Linked DNA regions of Chelatococcus sp. HY11. The protein of the gene in region 1 interacts with the protein of each later gene in a pairwise test. Links are inferred from orthologs where the notes say so. Each region holds a gene or a part of one and is shown in the gene's direction. Other genes may lie near its edges.

Region 1 (9,128 bases):
GAGGAATGGCGCGGCCGTCGGCAGGTGGAGGAGCGCGATGGACGCACCATCATTCGCGAAGGCGACAACAGGGTCATCATCCGTGAGGGCGATCGCGAGGTCATCCGCCACGACGAGGTTGAGCGGTTGCGACGCGGCGCGCGCGATGTGAATGTGGTTAGCGGACGCGGCGGGGAGCGCACCATCACGGTGGTGCGACCGGACGGCAGCCGCATCGTCACCATGGAGGATGCCGATGGCCGCCTCATGCGCCGGATCCGGCGCGGTCCGGACGGGCGCGACGTGATCATCATCGACAACAGCCGCAGGCCGGCGCGTCGACCAGCCGGTCCCGGCTTTTATGCCCCGCCGCTGGTAGCACTGCCGCCACTTATGCTCGGTGCCGTTCCCCGCGACCGCTATATCGTGGAAGCTGAGGATGTCGGACCGGACGTGATCGAGGAGACCTTTCTGGCCCCCCCCGTGGAGCGGGTGGAGCGAGCCTACAGCCTCGACGAGATCCGTTATAATGAGCGTCTGCGCGAGAAGATGCGTCGCGTCGATGTGGATACTATCACTTTCGCCACGGGCTCGGCCGATGTCGCGCCCACGGAGGTTGGTCGGCTGGACGCCATCGCCCGCGGTCTGGCGGCTGTGATCAAGCGCAATGCCAACGAGGTATTTCTGGTGGAAGGGCATACCGACGCGGTTGGTTCCGACACCGACAACCTCGCCCTGTCCGACCGGCGGGCCGAGGCGGTCGCGCAGGTTCTGACCGACAGCTATGGCGTGCCGCCCGAGAATCTCGTGACCCAAGGTTATGGGGAGCAGTATTTGAAGGTGCAGACGGAGGGACCAGCACGCGAGAATCGCCGGGTCACCCTGCGCCGCATCACGCCGTTGATGTCACAGGGCAGCGCCCCACCGGCGCGTTAAGCCGCACGCATTTGGCCCAAAACAATGGCCCCGGGATGCGACCATCCCGGGGCCATTGTCGTTTAAGGTTGCGAGACCCGGCCGATCAGGGGTTCGGCAGCGGAACCGGCGAATGGGACAGGCTGCGCAGATAGGCGATCAGGTCGGCCCGTTCCTCCGGCTTCGCCACGCCGGCGAAGCTCATGATCGTGCCCTTCATGTAACTGCGCGGATTGGCGATGAAGTGGTCGAGCTCCTCATAGCCCCACTTCTCGCCCTTGGCGGCATGTTCCTTCATGGCCGCCGAATAACCGAAGCCTTGAACCTCGCCCTTCGGGCGATCGACGATATTGTAGAGATCCGGCCCGACCTTCGAGCCAGCGCCTTCCACGAAATTGTGGCAGGCGGCGCATTTCGCCGCAGCCTTCTGGCCGCGGGCGGCGTCAGCTGTTTGCAAGCGCACGGCGATCGGTACCACTTCCACGGCAGCCGGGGCGGCCGCGCCCGCGCCTTCCTCGGGCGCCGGCAGGTCATAGCCGGGTACGGCCGGCGGATTCTGCGAGAAGATCGCGCTGGCCACAATGCCAAGGCCCATCGCAAAAACGCAGGTGCCAAGGATGGCGCCGAAGATCTTGTTGAGCTCAAAAGAATCTAGCTGTTGCATCGACAAAACAGCGGCTCCGGTGCGGCCAATGGGCTGAGGCCGATTGGTAGGCTTCAGGCGAACGTTGATAGCAATAACGTGGCCGCACAGCGCAAGGACATGCAGCAAAGTCTGATTACCCGCTTTGAAGCCGGGTTGGCAACTCGTATAAGCGGCTTCCCCTTTGCTACCTTTTGCCGCTTTCCGGCATCAGCGGCTTTGGGGGAGTGATGATTTCGAGGAGACGAGCCGATGTCCCTGCCCGAAGTGATTTCCTACCAAGGCGAACCGGGCGCCAATTCCCATATCGCCTGCGAGGATGTCTATCCGACGTGGCAGCCCCTGCCCTGCGCGACGTTCGAGGACGCGCTTGCGGCGATTTCCGACGGTACGGCTACCCTCGGCATGATCCCGATCGATAATACGATCGCCGGCCGCGTCGCCGACATGCATCATCTCCTGCCGACGTCGGGGCTGCATATCATCGGCGAGTTCTTTCTGCCCATCCATTTCCAGCTGATGGCGCCGAAAGGGGCGACGCTCGCCACCATCAAGACCGTGCACAGCCACGTGCACGCGCTCGGCCAATGCCGGCGAATCATTCGCAAGCTCGGCCTCAGCGCCGTTGTTGCCGCCGACACGGCCGGCTCGGCGCGCTTGGTGGCGGAATGGAACGATCCGACGCAAGCCGCGCTCGCGCCGCGCCTGGCCGCGCAGATCTATGGGCTCGACATCCTGATGGAGGACGTCGAGGACGAAGCACACAATACGACGCGTTTCGTCGTGCTGGCGCGTGAGCCGCAATGGGCCCCGGCCGGAAACGGCCCGACGGTGACGAGTTTTGTCTTCCGCGTGCGCAACGTGCCCGCGGCGCTCTACAAGGCGCTCGGCGGCTTCGCGACCAACGGCGTCAACATGACCAAGCTCGAAAGCTACATGGTCGAGGGACATTTCCACGCCACGCAGTTCTATGCGGAGGTCGATGGCCACCCCGATGATCCCGCGCTGAAGAACGCCCTCGAGGAAATCGGCTTCTTCTCGAAGGAACTGCGCATTCTCGGCGTCTATCCGGCGCATCCCTTCCGCGCGACCCAGATCCCAGCGGAATAAGGCCGTCGAGCAGGTACAGGAGGAAAGGATCGTCGAACGCGAGCTTTGCCTTTCGGCCTTCCTTTTCCATGAGAGCTGAAAAAAGACGGCCGTCATCCCTTCGTCGCCCTTTTATGGCCTTTCTCTCACGCGAGTTTACCCCCGCACGATGAGAGGGAAGGCCAATGACGCCCACGTTCAGACACGCAGACAGCTGCGACATGGCCAATGTCTCCCGCTTTTACGAGCATGTTTGGCAGGAGACCTATCTCAGCCTCATGGATGTTCGGGAACTCAGCAGCTGGCGCGCTCGTCGGGACTGGCGGACCCTGCTGGCTGACGAAGGTACCGTGGTGGTGGCGGAACACGACGGCCAGCTGGTCGGTTTCGGCGCCTGCGGTCCCGCTCGGGATGGTGAACTCGGCACCTTTGGCGAGATTTACGCAGTCCACGTCGCGCGGCAGTTTCGTTCGCGCGGCATCGGAAGTGCCCTCATGGGACGGATGGCCCGGGAATTCGCCGAGCGTGACGTCGCGGATGTCGGACTTTGGGTCTTCCATCGTAATGTGACGGCGGTGGTTTTCGCCCGCTCGCTCGGCGCGGTCGTCACAGGCTCGCGCGACGACGAGCAGGGGGCGGGCAATACCGAACTCGCGCTCATCTGGCCGAAAGCAAGCGATCTCGCCTTGTTCGACGACGGCCAGCATGGATCTTTGCATCATTCACCAGGGCGCAGCCTCGGCATGATGCCGCTCGCGCCTTGCATTCCATCCTCCAAATAGCCCTGTCGGCTGGCCGGTTCAGGCCGGCCGCGTTTCAGAACGATCAGAACGCCTCTCCCTCATGCACGAAGGCGTGGAGGAGATGGTGGGCGATGGCGAAGGGCTTGGGAGACGACAGCCCGTCGGGATGCGTGCCTGCCAGAAGCGCGGCCGCCTCGCCGCGGGAGAACCAGCGCGCGTCCTCGAGCTCAAGCCGGTCGATGGTGATCTCGTCATGCAACGCCTCGGCGATGCAGCCGATCATCAGCGAGGCTGGAAACGGCCAGGGTTGCGAGGCGAGGTAACGGACGCGGCCGACCGCGAGCCCCGCTTCCTCCTTCGTCTCGCGGCGCACGGCATCCTCGATGGTCTCGCCCGGCTCCACGAAGCCGGCGAGACACGAGTACATCTTGTCGGTGAAGCGGGGCTGCCGACCAAGAAGACAATGGCCGTTTCTCACGGCGAGCATGATGACGACGGGGTCTGTCCGCGGAAAATGCTGGGCCCCGCAGGTGTCGCAGATGCGCCGCCAGCCTGCCGCCTCCACCCGTGTTCTCGCCCCGCAATTCGCGCAGAAGCGGTGGCGCGCGTGCCAATGGAGGATGGCCTTGGCTTCACCGAGAGGGCCGAGAACCTCCGGGGACAAGAGCCCCTGCGAGGCGAGTGAACGAAGATCCACGGCATCGAGATGCGGCCGCTCGGCGATGACGCTCGCAGCATCGCTCGCCAGCATCGTCGTGAAAAGGGGCACGCCGGCGATTGTGCCGAGGAAGATGCTCTCGCCATCCGCGCCGAGCGCCGCCGCCTCCGCCAGCGTGAAGCGCGGATCGAGAGCGGGCTCACGCTTCAGGATCGGCACGTCGCCAGCGAGCACGAAGGTCGCGGCATCGGGTCTCTGGCGAAAGGCGCCAACCGTTTCGGCGTTCTCCCGCCCTTCCGAATGCCGCTCCAGGCGATTGATCGCGAAGCCTACGCGCCCGGAACGGTCCAGCGTCGCCGCGAGCGGAGCAATCGGCGCGGTCTTGGAATCATCATGCGTCATGGCACAGCCTTTCGGCCCTTCTTCTACCTGAGCCCCGGGATAGACAGAAGAGCCGTTTCGCTCATGCTCCCGGGCAGCGCCGCGCGGGCCCCTTACGTCTTGCACAGGGTTTGCGAATTACACCCCGGATGGCTTGCATCGGCCCCGTCTTTCCACGATATAGGCGGTGGGAGGTTGGCGTTGGACGTTCCACTCGCCAACCGGGTCAGATCCGGAAGGAAGCAGCCCTAACGAGAATCGGGCGGGTCTTCGTCCAGCCTCCCACCTTGTCATCGTCGGATCTCCGGCGACAACCGTCCGGCATGGGAGCCCGCGTCCAGCATGGGGGCCTGCGCCCAGCGTGCGATCCCGCCGGTGTGAGATGGCCTTGGTGTGTGGTGGCCTTGGCCGAACCGGCCCGATGAGATGACCGAACGGGTGCAATGACCGATCAGCCCAGCGCCAACGACGTGCCGCACGCCTCCGCCGAGGATGAAGCAGGTCCCGCGCTGCCCGGCTTCGATATGCCGCCACCCTCGGCCGTTCCTGCCCCGGCCTACCGTGTTCTCGCGCGCAAATATCGCCCCCTGAGCTTCGATGATCTCATCGGGCAGGAGGCAATGGTGCGCACGCTCTCCAACGCTTTCTCGACCGGCCGCATTCCGCAGGCCTGGATGCTGACCGGCGTACGCGGCGTCGGCAAGACGACGACGGCGCGCATTTTGGCGCGCGCGCTGAACTATGAGCCGCTCGACGGCGGCCCCTCCCAACCGACAATCCACATGCCGGCCCTCGGGCGCCATTGCGCCGCGATCATGGAATCGCGCCATGTGGATGTGCTGGAGATGGACGCCGCCTCCCACACCGGGGTCGAGGATGTCCGCCAGATCATCGACGGCATCCGCTATTCCCCAAGTTCGGCGCGCTACAAGGTCTACATCATCGACGAGGTCCACATGCTCTCGGAGAAGGCGTTCAACGCCTTCCTGAAGACGCTGGAGGAACCGCCGCCGCACGCGAAATTCGTGTTCGCCACCACCGAAATCCGCAAGGTGCCGGTGACGATCCTCTCACGGTGCCAGCGTTTCGACCTGCGCCGCATCGATGCCGGCGCGCTCGTTGCCCACCTTGGGCGCATCACCGACGCAGAAGGCGTCAATGCGGACCCGGAGGCGCTGGCGCTGATCGCGCGTGCCGCCGAGGGCTCGGCGCGCGACAGTCTGTCGCTGCTCGACCAGGCCATCGCCCATGGCGGCGGCGCGGTCACCACCGACGAGGTCCGTACCATGCTCGGCCTCGCGGACCGGGCTCGCGTGATCGATCTTTTCGAGGCTGTGATGCGCGGAGACCTCGCCGCCGCGCTCGCTGAATTGACCGCGCAATACGACGCGGGCGCAGACCCCTATGTCGTCCTCAACGACCTCGCTGGCTTCATTCACCTCGTCACGCGCTTCAAGCTGGTGCCCGATGCCGGCAGGGACGCGGCGCTGACCGAGGCCGAGCGGCTGCGGGGCGCCGACCTCGCCTCACGGCTCTCCTTGCGCATTCTGGCGCGGAGCTGGCAGATCCTGATCAAGGGCTTGCCCGAGGTCCAGCAGGCCGCACGTCCCATCGCGGCCGCCGAGATGCTCCTGGTGCGCCTCGCCTATGCCGCCGACCTGCCGACCCCGGACGAGGCGCTGCGCACCCTGCGCGATGGCGCGCCCTCCACCGGGGGTAACGGCGGCTCCCGTCCTAGCGACGGTGGCGGCGGCAATAGTGGCGGCGGCAGCGGCGGCGGGCCTCGCCTGACGATCGCCGCCAATACCGGCTCAGCCCTACTGGCTGACGCGACGCCACGTCAGGACCCAGCCCGCGAGGTGGTCCGCGCCTCGGCCGAGCCGCAGATCCGGCTGGCGCGCTTCGAGGATGTGGTGGCGCTGGCCGGTGAACAGCGCGATATCGTGCTGAAACGCGCCCTGGAGCAGGACGCCCATCTCGTCCATTTCGAGGACGGGCTTATCGAAATCGCGCTGCGCGAGGGCGGGAGCCGAACGCTCGCGGGCGATCTCGGCAAGCGCCTGCAGGAATGGACCGGCCGGCGCTGGATGGTCGCGCTCTCGTCGAAGCCCGGCGCGCCGACCCTGCACGAAATGGCACAGGCCCGCGAGGCAGAGCGCCGCAGCGGCGCGGAGGGGCATCCGCTCGTTCAGGCCGTGTTGTCGCGGTTTCCCGGGGCCGCCATCGTCGATATCCGCGATATAGCGGCCACGGCCGAGGAGCCGCTGCCGGCGATCGCCGAGACGGACGAGGCGACCGAGGATGGGGGAGCGCTCGCATCCGACGACGACCTGTCCTATCTAGACGACAGGTGATTCGGGATTGAGACGGGAGTGACCGATGCGTGACCTGATGGGGCTGATGAAACAGGCGCAGGGCCTGCAGCAGAAATTCGCTGACATGCAGGCCGAGTTCGAGGCGCTCGAGGTTACCGGCACGGCCGGCGGCGGGGCGGTCACCGTCGTGACGACCGCCAAGGGTCAGATGAAGAGCATCGCCATCGACGAGAGCCTTATCGTTCCGGGCGAAAAGGAGATCCTCGAAGATCTCGTCGTCGCCGCCGTCAACGACGCCAAGGCCAAGGCCGAGCGGCTGATGCAGGACAAGATGGGTGAGATGACCAAGGGCCTTCCCCTACCGCCCGGCATGAAGCTGCCGTTTTAGACCGATCTCCTTCCGGCGGAGAGAAACGATCCACCCTTCCGCAAGTGATACGATGGACTTATTTGCGTTCCCTCTCCCCCGAGGGAGAGGGAGAGGGTGAGGGCTACAACCGCGGTTATGGCCCTCTCCCGGACGCCACGCGTCCGACCTCTCCCCGCCGGGGAAAGGCTGAGAACGGCGCAGCCGCATTGCGTTTCCAGACGATCGGTTCAGATCATGCCCTCCCCCATCGGCCCCGAGATTGAACGGCTGATCCAGCTGCTGGCCCGCCTGCCCGGCCTTGGGCCGCGCTCGGCGCGGCGGGCGGCGCTGACTTTGATCAAGAAGAAGGAGCAACTCCTCGTGCCGCTCGCCGACGCGACGCGGGTCACGGCCGAGCGCGTGCTGGTCTGCACCTCCTGCGGCAATATCGATACCGCCGATCCCTGCACCATCTGCTGCGACGCCCGCCGCGACCCGACGCTTCTCGTCGTCGTGGAAGATGTCGCCGACCTTTGGGCGCTTGAGCGGGCCGGCGTGATCAATGCCCGCTACCACGTCCTCGGCGGCGTGATCTCGGCCCTCGACGGCATCCGCCCCGAGGACCTCAACCTCGACAGGCTCGTCGCCCGCGCCGCCGAGCCGGGCCTGACCGAGATCGTGCTGGCGCTCAATGCCACCGTCGACGGGCAGACGACGGCGCATTACATCACCGACCTTCTGTCATCCTATCCCGTGAAGATCACTCGCCTCGCCCACGGCGTGCCGGTGGGTGGCGAGCTCGATTATCTCGACGAAGGCACCCTCGCCGCAGCCATCCGCCAGCGCACGACGTTCTGAAGGCTGCGCCGGCAACGACCATCGGCCGTGGCCGGGACCAGAGGCCGGCGGAAGCTCTCGCAATCCGCGCTCAATCCGCCAGTTCACTCACCAGAAAAACGCGCACGCTGTCGGCCTCGACGCCGCGGGCGATGAAGCTCTGGCCGATTCCGCGCGCCAGGATGAAGGTGAGCGCGCCGCGCTTGACCTTCTTGTCCTGGGCCATGGCCTCCAGGAGGCTGTCGGCGGTGCCGATATCGCCGGGCACATCCTGCAGGCGTGTCGGCAACCCGAGCCCGGCGAGATGAACCGCGACGCGCGCGGCATCATCAGGCGGACACAGGCCGCGCTCCGCCGAAAAGCGGAAGGCGAGCGCGAGGCCGATCGCCACGGCCTCGCCGTGCACCAGCCGGCTGCCGTCGTAGCCGGTGGCGCGTTCCAGCGCATGGGCGAAGGTGTGGCCGAGATTGAGCAAGGCGCGGTCGCCATCCTCCCGCTCGTCGCGCACGACCACGGCCGCCTTGGCACGGCAGCTCGTCGCCACCGCATGGTCGCGCGCCGGTCCCGGCCCGAAGATGGCCTCGGCATTGCTTTCGCACCAAGCGAAGAAACCGGGATCGTCGATGAGGCCATATTTCACCACCTCGGCATAGCCGGCACGGAACTCACGCGGGCTCAGGCTGTCGAGCAGCCCCGTATCGGCGATGACGAGGCTCGGCTGGTGGAAGGCGCCGATCAGGTTCTTGCCGTGCTTTGAATTGATGCCCGTCTTGCCGCCGACCGAGGAATCGACCTGGGCCAGGAGGCTCGTCGGCACCTGTACGAAGCGCAGGCCACGGCGGACAATGGAGGCCGCGAAGCCGGCGAGGTCGCCGATGACACCGCCACCAAGCGCGATGACGAGATCGCCACGCTCGATGCGAGCGGCCAGAAGCGCTTCGCAGACCTCGACCAGGCGAGGATAGCTCTTGCTGCCCTCACCGGCTGGCACCGTGATGATCGTCGTGCGGAGACCCGCCGTGGCGAGCGCCTCGCTGAGACGCTGGCCATAAAGCGCGCCGACGCTTTCGTCGGTGACGATGGCCGCCGCCCCGCCCGGCGCCAGCGCCGCGATACGCGGCGCCGCCTCAGTCAGCACGCCGCGGCCGATGAGAATGTCATAGGCGCGATCGCCGAGAGGAACATGCACGGTTTCGCGACCGTCTGCGGCGTGTGTCAC
Region 2 (10,654 bases), 1.7 Mb from region 1 along the record:
GGGTCTCCGTCGCGGTGGGCATCAGAGGGGTATCTCGTCAGGCGTGACGTATGGGCCGTCGAGGGTCGCCCCGTGTTCGGCGTCTTCTGCCACGGTCGCAGCTGTAACGCGCGTCTTGACTTGATCAGCCTCGCTTCGGGTCGGGCGTGTGCGTCGACTTCGACTGCGATCTCATGGCCTGATGCCGCTATTCCAGGTGCGAGAATTCCGCTGTTGTGCCCCCGGAGCCGCCAGGCAGCAGAAGGAGGGGTTTCCATCCAACGCCAGCGCGTGGCTTGCCGGGCTGGGCCCCGCCCTGACGGCTCCGTCCGCTATTCGCTGGCCAGATGCATTGCTCGTTTGTTGGTCTCTTAGACTATTGATGGAGCAAATTGCGTGTGACTTGTTGCGCATGCAAAATTGCCAAAGCCCGTTAGTCTGTTAAGGTTTATGGTTAAGCAATCGCAGTCTTCGCCGCGAGCAAGGTGAAGCGCCGACTTCGTTGATCTTGCGCCGTCATTGCGGCTCGTCAGGAGTGGCGGTGTCTTGGGATTGTGGTTTGGGATCGTGGTTTGGGATTGTAAGCGCACTACCGCAATCGTTCCGCGGCGGGCGGGCCATGCGGACCTTGAGCTGAGCCCTGTTGGCATGGGTTGTGCGTGGAAGACATGGGTTGTGCGTGGAAGAGTTGACTTGATGCGCGCGCAAGCTGCGCGACAGGCGCCCGGTCGTGATCAATGTCGGCGACGGATATGGCACGGAGCGGTGGACCTCCGCAGGAACGGGCGACGGCTTCTGTGCGTTGAATGCAAGCAGCTGGAAAGAAAGAAGTATCGGGCTGGGAGAAGCAGGTACGGCCGGCCCTATGGCATCCGCGGCCGACGCGTTCCGAACCAGACTTCGTGCGCATATGGCCAAGAGTTTGCGGTTCTTCTCCTGCTCTTTCGCAATCAGGATTATGATGAATTTGACGCGAAATTCGGATCATAGGGCGACAACATCGGGGAGTGGCCGTGTCCAGCGCTGACGTTTCCGGACCCAAACGCGGGTCGCTGATCAACGACCCGAAGATCAGAGGCCTCATCTACCAGTTCGTATTGGTCGCTGTCCTGGCATTCCTCGTCTATGGAGCGGCCAGCAATGCCATCGAGAATTTGCGTGCTGCGCGCATTGCCTCCGGCTTTGGCTTCCTCAATCAGCCCGCCGGCTTCGACGTCAACCAGAAGCTCATTCCATTTTCCTCGTCGGGCTCCACCTATGCTGACGCGTTCTTCGTCGGCCTGCTGAACACCCTCCTCGTCGCGGCCATCGCGGTGGTCGTCGCCACCGTCCTCGGCTTTGTGATCGGCGTGGCGCGACTGTCCCAGAACTGGATCGTCGCGAAGCTCGCGGCGGTCTATGTCGAATGTGTCCGTAACGTGCCGCTGCTGCTGCAGCTGTTCATCTGGTACAACGCGGTGCTGAAGCCGTTGCCTGGTCCTCGGCAGTCGCTCGAGCTCGGTGCCGGAACCTATCTCAACAGTCGCGGTCTCTTCCTTCCCCAGCCCTTGTTCGGTGAGCGGTTCGGGTGGGTCTGGATCGGTCTCGCCGTGGCGATCGCAGGCTCTTACCTGTTCCATCGCTGGGCCCACCGTCAGCAACTGGCGACCGGCCGGCAATATCCGGTGATCCGCATCGCCATCGGCCTCATCATAGGCTTGCCGTTGGTGATCTATTTCCTGATTGGGCAGCCGCTGACCTTCAATTATCCCGAGCTGCGCGGTTTCAACTTCGCCGGCGGCATCCAGGTCTTTCCGGAATTCGTGGCCCTTCTGATCGGCCTCGCGACCTACACGGCCGCGTTCATCGCCGAGATCGTGAGAGCAGGGATTCTCTCCGTCTCGCGCGGGCAGACCGAAGCCGCCTACGCGCTGGGGCTGCATTCCAGCCCGACGCTGCGGCTGGTAGTGATTCCCCAGGCCATGCGGGTGATCATACCGCCGCTGACCAACCAGTACCTCAATCTCGTCAAGAACTCCTCGCTGGCGGTCGCGATTGGCTATCCCGATCTGGTCCAGGTTTTCATGGGCACGGTGCTCAATCAGACGGGGCAGGCGGTCGAGGTCATCGCGATCACGATGGCCGTCTATCTCGCCATCAGCGTCGTCACTTCGCTGCTGATGAACATCTATAACCGCCGCATGGCAATCGTCGAACGGTGAGGCTGCGATGTCGATGCTTGTGACCCAACAGCCCTACCTTCGTCAGACCCAAGTGGATCCGGAGCCGCCGCCGGCCCTTGTCAGCGGTCCGATCGCCTGGGTCCGCGCCCATCTCCTGTCGTCACCGCTCAATATCGCGATGACGGTCATCACGCTGTATCTGGCCTACCTGGTCTTCGTGCCGCTGATCAAATTCGCGTTGATCGACGCGGTCTGGACCGGGCAGGATCGCGAGGCCTGCCTCGCCGGTCCGGGTGGAGGCGAGGTCGGCGCTTGCTGGGCTTATGTCAGAGCGAGGTTCAGTTATTTCGTCTATGGCTCCTATCCGTGGGAGCAGCGCTGGCGGGTTGACGTCTTCTTCGTGCTCACGGCGATCGGCGTCGTCTGGATGCTCTGGCTCGATGCGCCGCGGCGGAGCCTCGGCGCCATCTATTTCTTCATCATCTATCCGATCGTCTCCTTCATCCTGCTCAGCGGCTGGAGCGCCATCGGCCTGAGCATCGTCGACACCTCGCTGTGGGGCGGCATTCTCGTCACCCTGATCGTGTCGATCGTCGGCATCGTGTTTTCTCTGCCCTTTGGCGTGGTGCTAGCACTTGGCCGGCGGTCGGCGCTTCCGGCGATCAGGCTCGCCAGCGTCATCTTCATCGAGGTCATCCGAGGGGTGCCGCTGATCACCGTGCTGTTCATGGCCAATACCATGCTGCCGCTGTTCCTGCCGGGCAACATGACGCCGGATAGGTTGCTGCGTCCGCTGGTCGGCGTTGCGATCTTCGCCGCCGCCTATATGGCGGAGGTGGTGCGCGGGGGCCTGCAGGCCATCCCGAAGGGACAGTACGAGGGCGCGATGTCGCTTGGCCTCGGCTATTGGACGATGATGCGTCTGGTGGTGCTTCCACAGGCCCTGCGCATCGTGATCCCCGGCATCGTCAATGTGTTCATCGCGCTCTTCAAGGACACGACGCTGGTGTCCATCGTCGGCATCTTTGATCTCCTGCGTACCATTGAAGCGACTTTGACGGACCCCACCTGGAGCACGCCCACGACCCGTTTCTCGGGTTACGCTTTCGCGGCGGTGTTCTATTTTATCTTCTGTTTCGGTATGTCTCGCTATTCACTCGCGATCGAACGGCGCTTCGCGAGGGGACACAAGAGGTGAATGCGACAATGGCCACTGCAACTGCCCCTCAGACATCTGCCCGTTTGAAGCCGACACCCCTGAACGGTGAGGTGGCGGTCGAGATGGTCGACGTGCACAAGTGGTATGGTGAATTCCATGTGCTCCGAGACATCAATCTCAAGGTCACCCGTGGCGAGCGCATCGTGATCTGCGGGCCGTCAGGCTCGGGCAAATCGACGATGATCCGCTGCATCAACCGCCTCGAAGAGCATCAGCGCGGCTCGATCGTCGTCGACGGGATAGAGCTGACGAACGATCTCAAGCGCATCGACGAGGTGCGGCGGGACGTCGGCATGGTGTTCCAACATTTCAATCTCTTCCCGCATCTGACTATTCTCGAGAACTGCACGCTCGCGCCGATCTGGGTCCGCAAGATGGCCAAGAAGCAGGCCGAGGAAGTGGCCATGCATTATCTCACGCGCGTGAAGATCCCCGAGCAGGCCAACAAATATCCTGGCCAGCTCTCGGGCGGTCAGCAGCAGCGCGTGGCGATCGCCCGTTCGCTCTGCATGAACCCCAAGATCATGCTGTTCGACGAGCCGACCTCGGCGTTGGATCCGGAGATGGTCAAGGAGGTCCTCGACACCATGGTAGGGCTTGCCGAAGAAGGGATGACGATGCTGTGCGTTACCCATGAGATGGGCTTCGCGCGGCAGGTCGCCAATCGGGTCATCTTCATGGATGCCGGGCAGATCGTCGAAATGAACACGCCCGACCAGTTCTTCGCCAATCCACAGCACGAGCGCACGAAGCTGTTTCTCAGCCAGATCCTCCACTAAGACCATCCGGGTCGGCTCTGCGGCGTGTCATCACCGCGGAGCCGGTTCTCACCGGAGGCTCGTGATGCGTTTCCTGATCATTGCTTTCGCCGCAATCGCCGTGGCTTTCGCCGTTTCGCTCGTCCTCGGACGGCGCGGAATCTATGTGGCCACGGTCGCCTTGCTGATCGGCGCCGGGATAGCGCTGCTCTCGGTTTTCATCACGAGTTGCTCGCAATGCTGGACGTCGGCATTGCCGGTGGGCGCCTTCTTTTCAGCGCCCTTCTACATCGTCGGATGGATCGCCCTGGCGCAGGCGGAGATGGTGGAGAGCAGACGCTCTCTGCTCTACGGCTTGTGCGGCGTGATGGTCGTGCAGGTCCTATGGGCGAGCAGGGTCATCCTGTTCGCGACGGTCGATGGCCGCTGCCCGTGTGGCGCGGGCCTTTTCGGCCTCATCACCACCGAACTGTCGGCGGTCGGGTTCGATCGCTGGGCGGGTCCCTGGTTCCTGGCCGAGGCAATCGTCACGCTGGCCATTCTCATCGCCGCCCTGCGGCGGCCAACCGAGCTGCCCGCCGCTTGATTCGGCTATCTCAGATGGCCGGGTAAGTGCCCACGTTCCCGCCTCTTGCTCCTCTTGCCCATTTTGCCGGCTAGCCTATCCCGGCCATTCGGCGGACAGTCGACGCGGTTGTCATGTGACGCGCTCAGTTCGATGCGGCGCGCGTCCCTTCAAGGCGCGAGGCAAAGTAGCCGATCGTGCGCGAGTAGACGCTCGCCCGGTTCCATTGCTTCAGCACCTCGGCATTGGCGGAGCCCGGCTCCCACGAGCCGCCCGCGACCCAGCCGTGGCCTTTCAGGAAGTTGGCGGTAGAGGCCAGCACGTCCGGGACGCTGCGAATGAGGTCACGACGGCCATCGCCGTCGAAATCCACCGCGTAACGGTAGTAGGACGTGGCCATGAACTGGGTCTGGCCTATTTCTCCAGCCCAGGCGCCACGCATCTCGGAGGGATGCAGATCGCCGCGATCGACAACGCGAAGCGCGTCGAGAAGCTGCGCGCGGAACATGTCGGAGCGCCGGCAGTCAAAAGCCAAGGTCGCGATGGAGCGAATGGCCGGCAGTTTGCCCATATTGCCGCCGAAATCGGTCTCCAGACCCCAGATGGCCACGATGATCGCGGGCTGGACGCCATAGCGCTGTTCGATCTGCCGCAGCAGGCCGGCGTGCCGCTTCAAGAGGCCTGAACCTTTCTGCACCCGATAGGGCGGCACCATGCGCTGTGAGAACTGCTCGAAGCTCTGGCGAAAATGGCCCTGGCGCCGGTCTTGGCGCACAACGGCGGGATCAAAGGTTACTCCGTCGAGCGCCGCCAGGCCGCGCGGCGATACGCCCTGGCTTGCCGCCTGCTGGCGGAAGCTGGCGATAAAACCCTCAAAGCTGCCAGTCGTCTGGCAACCCGCATTGGGCTGGGCCTGTGCGGGGCTCAAGGACGACAGGAGCAGGACGGGGAGCGCGGCCAGCAGAGACCTATGGAGGGAACTCAGTGAAACTCGACGCAGTTTGGCCGATATCATGGCGCGCCTCTCGCGTTGTTTCCAAAGAAGTGCCGTTTCAAAACGGCATCGGTGATGGTAGGCCGCAGCCTGTAGCTTTTGCAATGTCGCGCGATCGGCGAACCGCTCATGCAGTGGCAGGATGATGGTATCATTATAGGGGTCAAGCGTCACGGTGAGGGGAGTGTCATCCTCGAATTGATGACGAAGGTCCACGGACGACATCTCGGTCTCGTCCGGGGCGGCCGCTCGCCACGCCAGCAAGCCACCTTGCAGGCCGGCAATCGTGTTGATGCGGTCTGGCGCGCACGCATCGAGGAGCAGCTCGGCACCTATGCGGTCGAGGCCGTGAAGCTGAACACGGCGCGCTTTCTCGGGGTGCCTGCCGCGCTTTACGGGCTGGCGTCCGCCGCGGCGTTGCTGCGCCTGTTGCCCGAGCGCGACCCGCATTCCGGCCTTTTCGATGCGCTTGGGGTGCTTGTCGACCACCTGGACGATACGCGAATCGCGCCTGCGCTGCTTGTGCGCTTCGAGCTCGAAATGCTGGCCGAGCTGGGGTTCGGCCTCGATCTTGGGGCCTGCGCCGTGACGGGCGCCACGTCAGAACTCGTCTATGTGTCGCCGAAATCCGGACGCGCGGTGTCGGCTTCGGCCGGCGAGCCCTATCATGAGCGCCTGCTCGCTCTTCCAGGCTTTCTCCGTGAAGATCGATCCCGCGATCATCCGACCCATGCGGAACTCGTGGCCGGGTTCACACTGACGGGCTATTTCCTGAGGCGGCATGTATTCGCGCCGCGAGGTATCGCCTGGCCTGACGCGCGCGATCTATTCGTTGCTCGGCTCAAGGATTGAGCGAGGAGGGGCTCGCTCGGAGCTCCTCACCTGAAAACGCCTACTGGTGCAGGTCGATCATCTCTTTGCGCGGCGCTGTGCGTGGCGGCCATTCCGGCGAGCGCTCGATCATGCGGTGAACTTTTGGCCGCTCCGGTCCGCTGTGCAACGCGCGCAGCCGTTCGCCCACGGCGGCATCGGCCTTCGTGATCCGCTGGTTGTGCCTGATGTAGTCGATCCAGGTAGGCGTCTGGTAGCTTTCCCACCAGATGTCGGGCTTCTCAAGGCTGCGCGTCAGCGTCCAGTAGCGGGCGCCGTCGCGGCGACGGATCCGGCGCCGCTCGGCCATGGCGCTCAGGAAAGCCGGCAAGTTCTCATCCTTGATGATGTATTCGATGATGATGACGATCGGCCCGCTTCGCGGCAGCAGATCGAGCGCGAGGTGCGGCTCCTTCCAGCTGTTGAGCGGGTCGAGGTTGAGGGCGGTCTGCTCTGGAAGACCGAGGCGTTTCAAGCCGAGTGCAGCACCGGCCAGCATAAGCGCCGATGCGATCATCAGCGCGGTCGCCGGCCCCGATTGCTGCGCGACCGCGCCCCAGACCCAGCTTCCGAGCGCCATGCCGCCAAAGCTCGCGGTCTGGTAGAGCGAGAGGGCCCGGCCCACGACCCAGCGCGGCGTGGATAGCTGTACGGCGACGTTGAAGAGCGAGAAGGCGATGACCCAACTCGCGCCGCCGACGAGCAGCGCCGCGCCGGTGAGCCAGGCCTCCCGGCTCAGCGCGAGCGTGAAGGCGCACACGGCGAAGCCGGTGAAGGCGAGGCGGATGCGGATTTCCGCCGAGAGCGTCTGTCTCAGCCATTCCGCGATGAGCGCGCCGCCGACAGCACCCACACCAAAGGCCCCAAGGAAGATGCCGTAGAGAAGGGGGCCGCCGCCAACGATGTCACGCGCCACGAGTGGCAGCAGCGCGACGACCGAAATCACCGTGAAGCCGAAGACGCAGGAGCGCAGAAGGACCTTCTCGATGTTGGGCGACATCGCGACATAGCGCAGCCCGGCGGCGATGGCCGAGCCGATGGTCTCACGGGGCAGGGTGCTGGCGGGACGCTTGAGGTCCCAGCGCCAGAGCACCGCGATCAACGCGAGATAGCTCATGGCATTGACAGTGAAGGCCGCGGCCGCGCCACCGAACGCGACGATGGCGCCGCCGATCGCCGGCCCCACGCTGCGGGTGAGGTTGAAGCCCATGCCATTGAGCGCGACCGCGGCCGGAAGGTCTTCGCGCGGGACCATGTCACCGACCGATGCCTGCCACGATGGATTGTTGAGGGCGGTGCCGCATCCGATCAGGAAGGTGAACGTCAACAGCAGCCAAGGCGTGATCACCCCGAGATAGGTCGTGACGGCGAGGCCGACAGAGACCACCAGCATCGTGCTCTGGGCAACCAGCATGACGTCGCGGCGGTTGAAATTGTCGGCGATCGCGCCGGCCGCGATCGAGAACAGCATGATCGGCAAGGCCGCGGAGGCCTGCACAAGGGCGACCATGTCGGCAGAATCCGAAATGGTCGTCATCATCCAGGCGGCGCCGACGCCCTGAATCAGCGAGCCGAAGTTTGACGCGAGATTCGCGGTCCATATGGCACGGAACGTCTCATGCCTGAACGGCGCCAGCGGCGAAATTTTCTCGGTCAACGAATCAGTCTCGATTACAAAGACGGCACGCATGCCGAAGTTGACTAATTAGAAAGCATCGAAGGCAGGGATACCAGTCCCGCGGTACGGAATCGTAAATTCTGCGGCCGGCCGTGCTGAATGAGTGACCTCGCGACCGGGAGGGCGAGGAGCGCTCGGCGGTGTGGCGGCGAAAAGCCGGGCCTGGTATCTGTTATGGACCGCTTGCGCCGCGGTTGTTTGTTCGCTACCTGTTCTCTCTTGCGGGAGCCTGTTGTCGCGCAACGCGTGTCGGGGCTTGGGATACACGTTATGGACCGACAATGCCTGGCGGTGGATAGCGTGTCGTGAGGGCAGAAAGTCGCCTTTCGCTTTCACGGTCCATGCTCTAAGGAGCGAACTATGGGAAAGCCAGTCGACCCGCCGGATCATGACGGCGTCGAAAGCGTCGGTTTGAAGGACGCGCTCGAGGAGCGCTACCTCGCCTATGCCTTGTCCACGATCATGCACCGTGCCTTGCCCGATGCGCGCGACGGCTTGAAGCCGGTGCATCGTCGCATTTTGCACGGCATGCGGCTGCTCAGGCTTGAACCCGGCGCCGCCTTCAAGAAATCGGCCCGCGTCGTCGGTGACGTCATGGGTCAGTTCCACCCGCACGGCGATCAGGCCATCTATGATGCGCTGGTGCGGCTCGCGCAGGATTTCTCGCAGCGCTATCCGCTTGTCGACGGGCAGGGCAATTTCGGCAACATCGACGGGGATAGCGCGGCGGCGATGCGCTATACCGAGGCGCGCCTGACAGAAGTCGCACGGCTTCTCCTACAGGATATCGACGAGGATGCCGTCGATTTCCGCGACACCTACGATGAGGCCAACCGCGAGCCGGTCGTCTTGCCGGCGGCCTTTCCCAATCTCCTGGCGAATGGAAGCCAGGGCATCGCGGTGGGCATGGCGACCTCGATCCCGCCGCATAACGCAGCCGAGATCTGCGACGCGGCGCTCTATCTCATCGGCCACAAGGATGCGAGCTCCGACCAGTTGCTCACCTTCGTGCAGGGACCGGACCTGCCGACGGGCGGCATCATCATCGATGACCGCGACAGCATCGCGGAGGCTTATCGCACGGGGCGCGGCTCGTTCCGTGTTCGCGCGCGCTGGCACCGTGAGGAGACCGGTCGCGGCGGCTGGATTGCTGTCGTCACCGAGATCCCCTATGGCATCGCCAAGGCCCGGCTGATTGAGAAGATCGCCGAGCTCCTTCAGGAGAAGAAGCTGCCGCTTGTCGCCGACGTGCGCGACGAGTCGGCGGAAGACATCCGCGTCGTCTTTGAGCCGCGCTCGCGCACCGTGGACGACACGCTGCTGATGGAATCGCTGTTCCGGCTCACCGAACTCGATTCGCGCGTGTCCCTGAACATGAACGTGCTGACGAGCGGGCAGATCCCGAAGGTGCTTGGCCTCGCCGAGGTGCTGCGCGAGTGGCTGGATCACCGCCGCGACGTCCTGCAGCGCCGCTCGCGCCATCGGCATGGTGTGATCGAGCGTCGCCTCGAGATCCTGAACGGCTTGCTGATCGTCTATCTGGACCTCGACCGGGTGATCAAGATCATCCGCGAGGAGGACGAGCCGAAGGCCGAACTGATCAAGGTCTTCACGCTGACCGATGTGCAGGCTGAAGCCATCCTCAACACGCGCCTGCGCAGCCTGCGCCGGCTCGAGGAAATGGAACTGAAGCGTGAGCTGGAAAGCCTGACGGCCGAGAAGGCTGACATTGAGGCGCTGCTTGCGTCCGAGCCCACCCAGTGGAAGCGGGTGACGCAGGAAATCCGCGCGGTTCGCAAGACATTCGGTCCGGAGACGCCGCTGGGGCGTCGGCGAACCACCTTCGCTGCCCCACCGGCGGCCAGCGATATCGATCTCACCGAGGCGATGGTCGAGCGCGAGCCGATCACGGTCGTCATTTCCGAAAAGGGCTGGATTCGTGCCCTCAAGGGGCAGGTGTCGGATCTGTCCGGCCTTCAGTTCAAGGGGGACGATCGTCTCAAGCTGTCGCTCGCCACCGAGACGACCGCGAAGCTTCTCGTCTTCGCCACGAACGGCAAGGTCTTCACGCTCGATGCAGCGAAGCTGCCCGGCGGCCGTGGCTATGGCGACCCCATACGCCTGATGGTCGATCTCGACGACGGTGCGGATATCGTGACGGCAATCGCTTTCCTGCCGGACACGAAGCTCCTCGTCGCCTCGCACGAGGGCAGGGGGTTCATCGTCAAGAGCGAGGACCTGACCGGCACTACCCGCAAGGGCAAGCAACTCCTGAACGTCGATGCGTCGGGACGTCTTGCTCTGGTGGCACAGGCCGAGGGCAGCCACATCGCGGTCATCGGCGAGAATCGCAAGCTGCTCGTCTTCCCGGCGACGCAGGCGCCTGAGATGACGCGCGGTCGCGGCGTCCGCCTGCAGAAATATCGTGA

The links.
Region 2: the proteins of recR (region 1) and recO interact in binary tests that used the Escherichia coli proteins (3 or more experiments, as listed by UniProt). The link is inferred for Chelatococcus sp. HY11 from one-to-one orthologs.

Annotation. Positions count from the first base shown.
Region 1 is NZ_JAHBRX010000001.1:2,566,813-2,575,940, forward strand. What follows is about bases 6,209-9,128. They hold recR (recombination mediator RecR), read left to right. Parts: upstream 6,209-7,327; coding sequence 7,328-7,930; downstream 7,931-9,128. Other genes in these bases: KIO74_RS11760 (DNA polymerase III subunit gamma/tau), read left to right, coding at 6,209-6,762; KIO74_RS11765 (YbaB/EbfC family nucleoid-associated protein), read left to right, coding at 6,788-7,111; aroB (3-dehydroquinate synthase), read right to left, coding at 8,001-9,128. Outside these bases: KIO74_RS32215 (OmpA family protein), read left to right, coding at 1-915; KIO74_RS11735 (c-type cytochrome), read right to left, coding at 1,001-1,558; KIO74_RS11740 (prephenate dehydratase), read left to right, coding at 1,790-2,647; KIO74_RS11745 (GNAT family N-acetyltransferase), read left to right, coding at 2,812-3,408; nudC (NAD(+) diphosphatase), read right to left, coding at 3,452-4,429; more of KIO74_RS11760, read left to right, coding at 4,852-6,208. UniProt on the Escherichia coli protein: May play a role in DNA repair. It seems to be involved in an RecBC-independent recombinational process of DNA repair. It may act with RecF and RecO.
Region 2 is NZ_JAHBRX010000001.1:870,530-881,183, forward strand. The notes cover bases 4,721-7,667. They hold recO (DNA repair protein RecO), read left to right. Parts: upstream 4,721-5,806; coding sequence 5,807-6,529; downstream 6,530-7,667. Other genes in these bases: KIO74_RS04280 (lytic murein transglycosylase), read right to left, coding at 4,829-5,698; KIO74_RS04290 (MFS transporter), read right to left, coding at 6,570-7,667. In the rest of the region: KIO74_RS04255 (hypothetical protein), read right to left, coding at 1-22; KIO74_RS04260 (amino acid ABC transporter permease), read left to right, coding at 993-2,180; KIO74_RS04265 (amino acid ABC transporter permease), read left to right, coding at 2,188-3,339; KIO74_RS04270 (amino acid ABC transporter ATP-binding protein), read left to right, coding at 3,423-4,139; KIO74_RS04275 (hypothetical protein), read left to right, coding at 4,204-4,704; more of KIO74_RS04290, read right to left, coding at 7,668-8,237; parC (DNA topoisomerase IV subunit A), read left to right, coding at 8,586-10,654. UniProt on the Escherichia coli protein: Involved in DNA repair and RecF pathway recombination.